Regions from separate parts of the Enterococcus sp. DIV0840 genome, predicted to be linked through region 1. Evidence: predicted binding sites of a transcription regulator. Region 1 holds the regulator's gene; the other holds the start of a gene.

Evidence for each region. Region 1 encodes NrdR, which represses ribonucleotide reductase genes. Its sites were predicted from a motif close to ACACNATATATNGTGT; they were not measured.
Region 2: a site for NrdR is predicted at 1,873-1,888, ahead of nrdD (anaerobic ribonucleoside-triphosphate reductase). Genes of this name have one in related genera too.

Annotation. Positions count from the first base shown of each region.
Region 1 covers NZ_CP172876.1:1,557,139-1,560,577, forward strand. The annotation lists gene IGL98_RS07365 (hypothetical protein) at 1-100, shown strand, start outside; gene IGL98_RS07370 (glycosyltransferase) at 94-1,386, shown strand; gene nrdR (transcriptional regulator NrdR) at 1,615-2,100, shown strand; gene IGL98_RS07380 (replication initiation and membrane attachment family protein) at 2,113-3,439, shown strand, end outside.
Region 2 covers NZ_CP172876.1:1,028,308-1,031,746, reverse strand. The annotation lists gene IGL98_RS04900 (ABC transporter permease) at 1-882, opposite strand, end outside; gene IGL98_RS04895 (ABC transporter ATP-binding protein) at 872-1,639, opposite strand; gene nrdD (anaerobic ribonucleoside-triphosphate reductase) at 1,950-3,439, shown strand, end outside.

The DNA.
Region 1 (3,439 bases):
AATAAAACCGAAAATTAGACGCTATAAAATAGGTTTTGGGCAAATATTCGAAGTCAGAGTAGCAAGCATACACTGTATAATAAAAATGGTTTTTTGCTAGTATTTACGCTTGTTTCGATTCTTTCTTTAGCAATTGTATGGTTTCAATTTAGGTTGCCGAATGGCTATCGTCATTCTTTGAGTGGGATTGCTCCTTTTTTTACAATGAGTGGTGGAATGGCATTAGCTACTCTTATTTTAAGTACTTTATATACACCATACGTATCTGAAAAGGTCAGCAAACGAAATGTATACATATTGATGCCTATGTATAATGAACCAATTGAAAACATTAAAAATACATTTCAATCTATTCTAAATCAAACACTTCCGCCAGCTGAATTAGTTGCTGTTGATGACGGTAACTCGCTTGTCGATTATTCAAAACTTGCAGAGGAATACCAAGAGATTTTTGCAGAAAAGGGTATTTCTTTTCAGTTTATCAAGCAGCAAAATAGTGGGAAACGTGCAGCACAATTAAATGCGTATAACCATTTAGAAATTTCTGATTTTCATAATGAGATCATCTTAACAATCGACAGTGATACTGTTTTTGAAGAACATGCGATAGAACAAGGGATCATCCCGTTTGAAGACGAACGAGTTTATTCTGTTGCAGGCGTGATTGTGACAAGAAATGTTACAGATAATCTTTTGACTGTGATCACAGATTTATTAGTGATCGGACACATGGTGCTTATAGAACGATCAATGAACTCTATGTTTGGCAGTGTAGCTGTTAATAGCGGTCCAATTGCATTTTATCGGGCTGAAGTTTTGAACTTAGCTCAAAAATTAGGGTATGAAAATGAAACGTTTGGTCGTGTTAGAGTAGAATTTTCAGATGATAGTTTCTTAACATTAACAGCGATGCTTTTAGGACGGACTGTTGCTCAAATGACAGCAGTTTCTTATACAGATTTGCCGAATAAACTGAGTCATCATGTGCGACAACATCTACGTTGGAACAGAGGCAGTTTTATTAGAGGCTTTTGGCGGTTAGCACTGTTCCCTGTTAGTAGCTTTGTTTTCTTTAGACAGGCATTTGGCTGGGCTATGTTTGCGGCTATGAACGTTATTAAGTATCAATTGATTTACTGGGTGTTTTTTGTAATGACTGATTTTCCATTAATCTTAGTAGCTCCTTTAGCATTTAGTGCAGTTTATTCCTTGGCATATCTTTCAATTCCTAGGAATGATTTGGCAAATCGGGATAAATGGATCGTTTTTTTAGCTTTTCCATTTACTGTACTATGGGCAATTTTCGTATTGTCACCTGTTCGAATTTGGGGATATATTACCCATAGGAATACTGGCTGGGGAACGCGAGACAAAATAGAACTATAAGGCAATAATTATTGGGTAAGTTTGAACGTTCAAAACGTCGACTTACTCGATTATTTTTTTTGAAACAAGAGAAAAATGTTATTAAATAAGAGCGTAACAATAAGAAAAAAATGCTTAAGAAGTAATCGTTAATGACTGGTTTCTCTAGCATTTCATGTTATAATATAGAAAGTAAACTAAAACGAAACTTTAAAAATAGATATTATTAGATAAAATGAGGTGAACACTATGCGTTGTCCAAGATGTCATCATAATAACTCCCGTGTAATCGATAGTCGTCAAGCCGATGATGGGCGTGCGATTCGTCGTCGGAGAGAATGTGAAAATTGCAATTACCGTTTTACTACATTCGAACGAATTGAAGCAGCTCCATTGTTAGTCATCAAGAAAAATGGTGACCGGGAAGAATTTAATAGAGAGAAAATTTTACGTGGGTTGATCCGTTCGGCTGAAAAACGTCCAGTTGCCATGGAACAAATGGAACAAATCGTTGATAATGTTGAAAACCGTGTCCGTAGCTTAGGCGAAAATGAGATTTCGACTACTTTGGTCGGAGAATATGTAATGGAAGATTTAGTTAATTTGGATGAAATCGCCTATATTCGATTTGCCAGTGTCTACCGTCAATTTAAAGATATGAGTGTGTTCTTAAAAGAACTACAAGGAATCGTAGATAAAGCAAAATCTTCAAATTCAGATACAACAAATGAATAAGGAGGTCTTTCCTTGAAAGACAATTGGAAAGAAGTCCACCCTAAAAGTATTTTTCAAGCAGCACTATCTCATCCTTTATCCAATCTAGAACAAGCGATACTGACGTTTTTATATCAGCCGATTATTGGTGCTGAAGCTTTTAGCTTATACTTGACACTTTTATCAGAAGTTGAAGAGACAGGCGTTAGTGAGTCACTTTTTCATGCAGATTTGGTTACGATGATGGATATGAGTATCAAACAAATCCAAGCGGCTAGAAAGAAATTAGAAGGAATTGGTTTATTAGGAACCTTTTGTAAAAATGATTCTGAACTAGGAATGCGTTTTTTATATCGCTTAAATCATCCTGAAACAGCCGAACGTTTTTTTAAAGATGAAGTATTGTCACTAACATTATTGAACAGTGTAGGACAAAGAAAACTAGATAAATTATTTGAACGTTTTAAGCCGAAATTTGTTAATTTAACTGGCTATGAAGAGATTTCAGCAGGATTTAAGGATGTCTATTTATTCAAAGAAGAACAAATGATTTCTCAAAGTAAGCAGTTGATTCAAATGGAACAATCGTTTAATGATCCAAGACCAGCGCAAAAACCAAGTGCCGTCAATGAAAGCTTTGATTGGTCTTATTTTGTTCAAGGAATAGAAAAACTTGGGATCAAGTTACCAGATAATAGTGCTGGATTCAAAGAAGAAGTGTTTATCTTCCATAATTTATTTGGGATTACAGAATTGGATATGATCGATTTTTGTTCTAAATCCTTTGACTATTATACAAGTAAGATTGATGTGAAGGACTTTGAACGGGCAATTTATAGAACCTATGATCCTGACAAAAAGCAAAAATCAAGTGAGTTTCAAAAAAATGATTCAGTGGAGTTAACTGCTGAAGATCAGCAAACATACCGTTATAATTCATTGAAAATGAATGGTTTTTCAACGCAAGATATTCAGATGATCATGGATAGTGAGAAAAATTTTCCATTAAATTATTTGGAAGCATTAAAAAATGAGCGTGGTGGTTATACAACCCCGCAAGAGCGTTCATTAGTCAAGTATTTAGTGAGTAAATCTGGATTGCCGAACAGTGTGATCAATGTGTTGATCAATTATGTTTATAATATACAAAAACAACCCACATTAAAGGCTGATTATGTGAATCGAATCGCCAACGAATGGGCGCAAAGCGGCATTTTTTCACCAGAGAAAGCCATTGATCATGTCCGTGAGCTAGCCAAAAAGGGGAAAGAACAAAAACAAACAAGACAGAGATACGGACAAAATAATCGACCGATCCGTCAAGAAACATTACCAGATTGGGTGGATAATCCAGTCGAAG
Region 2 (3,439 bases), 530 kb from region 1:
TCTTTTAATATGAAGTTTGGTATTTCCTAATGCTAACATATTCAAATCTCGATAATAATTGAATTTACTCTTTCCAAACAGAAACGCAATTAAGTACATCGTGTATTTAAAAAATAGATACGTTCCCACTATGCAAGTAAACATTATTACTAAAGGAACAAGAAAAAAACCAGAAAAACCTATGGATGTATGTGTTAAAGCTGCCCCAAAACGAATGACGTTATACGACAAAAAATAACCCATACTAATAAACACTAACCCAAGAATACCTAAACACCCTTTTAATAGTGACAATTTATTTGGGTTAGCTGTATTTTTTTCGATTGGTTTAAGTAAGTTTGTTACTTGATAACGATAAATCAGCCAACTACTTCGAAGTGAGACCGCCAGCAACATGAAAACAAATACTATACTTGTTTGAACCATAGATGGAATTGAAACGAAAAATAGACTTTCCACTTGTAAAAACATCGCTTTTGCCAGAATCATCGAAAATAGCTTAGATAAAATAATCCCTAGTAAAATCCCAGTAACTAAAGATGCTGCCCCTAAAATGAGTGTTTCCACAAAAAATAAATATGAAATCCGACCTTTTCGCATACCGATTAAATGATATAAACCGATTTCTTTCCCTCGTTTTAATAAGAAGAAATGATTCGCTGCAAACATAAAGCCTAAAATCATGACCACAACAAGAACACCGCCCAAATTCATCGCTCCGTTGATGTGGACCTCTTGCCCGACTCGATTTGCCAGTGCTCTATTATAAGTAATCGCACTAAAACAATAGTAAACAACTACCGCAAAGGTCATACTGACAAAGTAAACTAAATAATTGAGAAATTGGCCTTTGAAATTTTTCCATGACAAATTAAAAATCATTGGCACGACCACCTCCACCAATCGTTGCCTGCATATCGATTACCCGATTAAAAAATTCTTTTCTTGAGCCTTGTCGAACCACTTCTGAAAAAATCACACCATCTTTAATAAACAAAATACGATTGCAGTAACTTGCAGTATAAGGATCATGCGTGACCATCATGATCGTCGCATCATCTTGTAAGTTCATATTTGTCATATATTGCAGCAACTCAGCCGCCGACTTAGAGTCCAAAGATCCTGTTGGTTCATCTGCAAAAATTATTTTTGGTTTGGTGATCAACGCACGAGCTGCAGCTGCTCGTTGTTTTTGTCCAACAGAAATAGCATTTGGATAAGCATTCAATATTTGGTCGATCCCCAAAACGTTGGCAACATGTACTAAGCGCTCCTCCATTTCAGCTAAGGACATTCGATCAACAGTCAAAGGCAGCAAGATATTATCTTTTACAGTCAAGGTATCCATTAGGTTAAAATTTTGAAAGATAAAGCCTAACTTTTTGCGTCGGAAATCACTAATTTGATTATCTCGCATTTTTAAAATGTCTTGACCATCGATTTGAACCGTTCCGATCGTTGGTAACGCAATTGTTGAGATAGTGCTCAATAAAGTGGATTTACCTGCGCCGCTTGGTCCCATGATCCCTACAAATTCCCCTTGATCAACTGAAAAGGAAATATTATTCAATACCTGCACTTTATTATTTCGATACCCATATGATTTGCTCAAATGATTTACTTCTAAAATTTTTTTCATATTTTTTCGCTCCAGTTTATTCGTTATCCCTATTCTATCAATATTTTGTGTGGCTGAACATCGTTTCCTCTTACAATTAAGTAATAATAAAAAAAAATTTAGTAATCATTTATTTTTCTAAGGGAGAATGTTGTGACAATTTCCACAAACCTTTTAGGCAGTTGTTTTCACTATTTTTTCATTTCTCATAAACACTATATGTAGTTGTGAATGTATGTGAAAAATTAAATTTCACACTATATATAGTTGAAAGATTTATTGAATTGTTTTATGATAGTGAAGGAATAAATCTATGAGGAGATGGGTAGCAATGATGGAGATTAAGCAAGCTAATAATGAAGTGAGTTCTACTGATTCAGCCTTACACACGATGAAAATCGTTAAAAGAGATGGACGATTGGTTGATTTTGATGATCGAAAAATTTATGACGCTTTGATCAAAGCTGAACAAAAAATTCGCGGTTCTTTGGACCCGCTTGCCCATGAACGCATTCAAGAAATTGTGGAAAGAATCGATCAGGAAATTTCAGATCGTTTCGTTGAAGATGTAAAAATCTATGAAATCCAAAATATCGTCGAACATATTTTACTAGCAAGAAATGAATATGAGTTAGCAGAAGAATACATCAATTACCGTACTCGCCGTGATTTTCAGCGTAGTAAAGCTACAGATATCAACTTTACAATTGGTAAGTTGATCAATAAAGATCAATCTGTCGTGAATGAAAACGCCAATAAAGACAGTGATGTCTTCAATACACAACGAGATTTAACAGCTGGGATCGTAGGTAAATCGATTGGGCTTAAAATGTTGCCTCCTCATGTTGCTAATGCACATCAAAAAGGCGATATCCATTATCACGACTTAGACTACCATCCATATACACCAATGACAAACTGCTGTTTGATTGATTTTAAAGGTATGCTGAATAATGGATTTAAAATCGGAAATGCAGAAGTTGAAGCACCAAAGTCTATCCAAACAGCGACTGCCCAAATCTCGCAAATCATTGCAAACGTAGCATCAAGCCAGTACGGCGGTTGTTCAGCAGACCGTGTGGATGAATTATTAGCACCATTTGCTGAATTAAATTATCAAAAACATTTAGCAGATGCAAAAGAATGGATCGAAGGCTCTGATCGTCAAGAAGCCTACGCTAAAAGTAAAACAAAAAAAGACATTTACGATGCGATGCAAAGTTTAGAATATGAAATCAATACCTTATTCACTTCCAATGGTCAGACACCTTTTACTTCTTTAGGATTTGGTTTGGGTCTGAGCTGGTTTGAACGTGAAATTCAACGAGCAATTTTACAAATTCGGATCAATGGTTTAGGAAGTGAACATAGAACGGCTATTTTTCCTAAATTGATTTTCACATTAAAACGTGGTGTAAATTTAAATGAAACAGATCCAAACTACGATGTAAAACAATTGGCATTAGAATGTGCAACAAAGCGGATGTACCCTGATGTCTTAAATTATGATAAGTTAGTTGATTTAACAGGCAGCTTTAAAGTACCGATGGGATGTCGTTCTTTCCTACAAGGCTGGAAAGATGAACAGGGAGAAGAAATCAATGTAGGCCGTATGAATTTAGGCGTTGTTACCTTGAACCTTCCGAGAATTGCAATGGAAGCCCAGGGTGATGTGGATAAATTCTGGACACTTTTAGGTGAGCGTCTTGAAACAATGAAAGATGCTTTAGTTTATCGTGTTGAACGTTGTAAAGAAGCAACACCTGCAAATGCTCCTATCCTTTATATGTACGGGGCTTTTGGAAAACGTTTGTCTAGAAA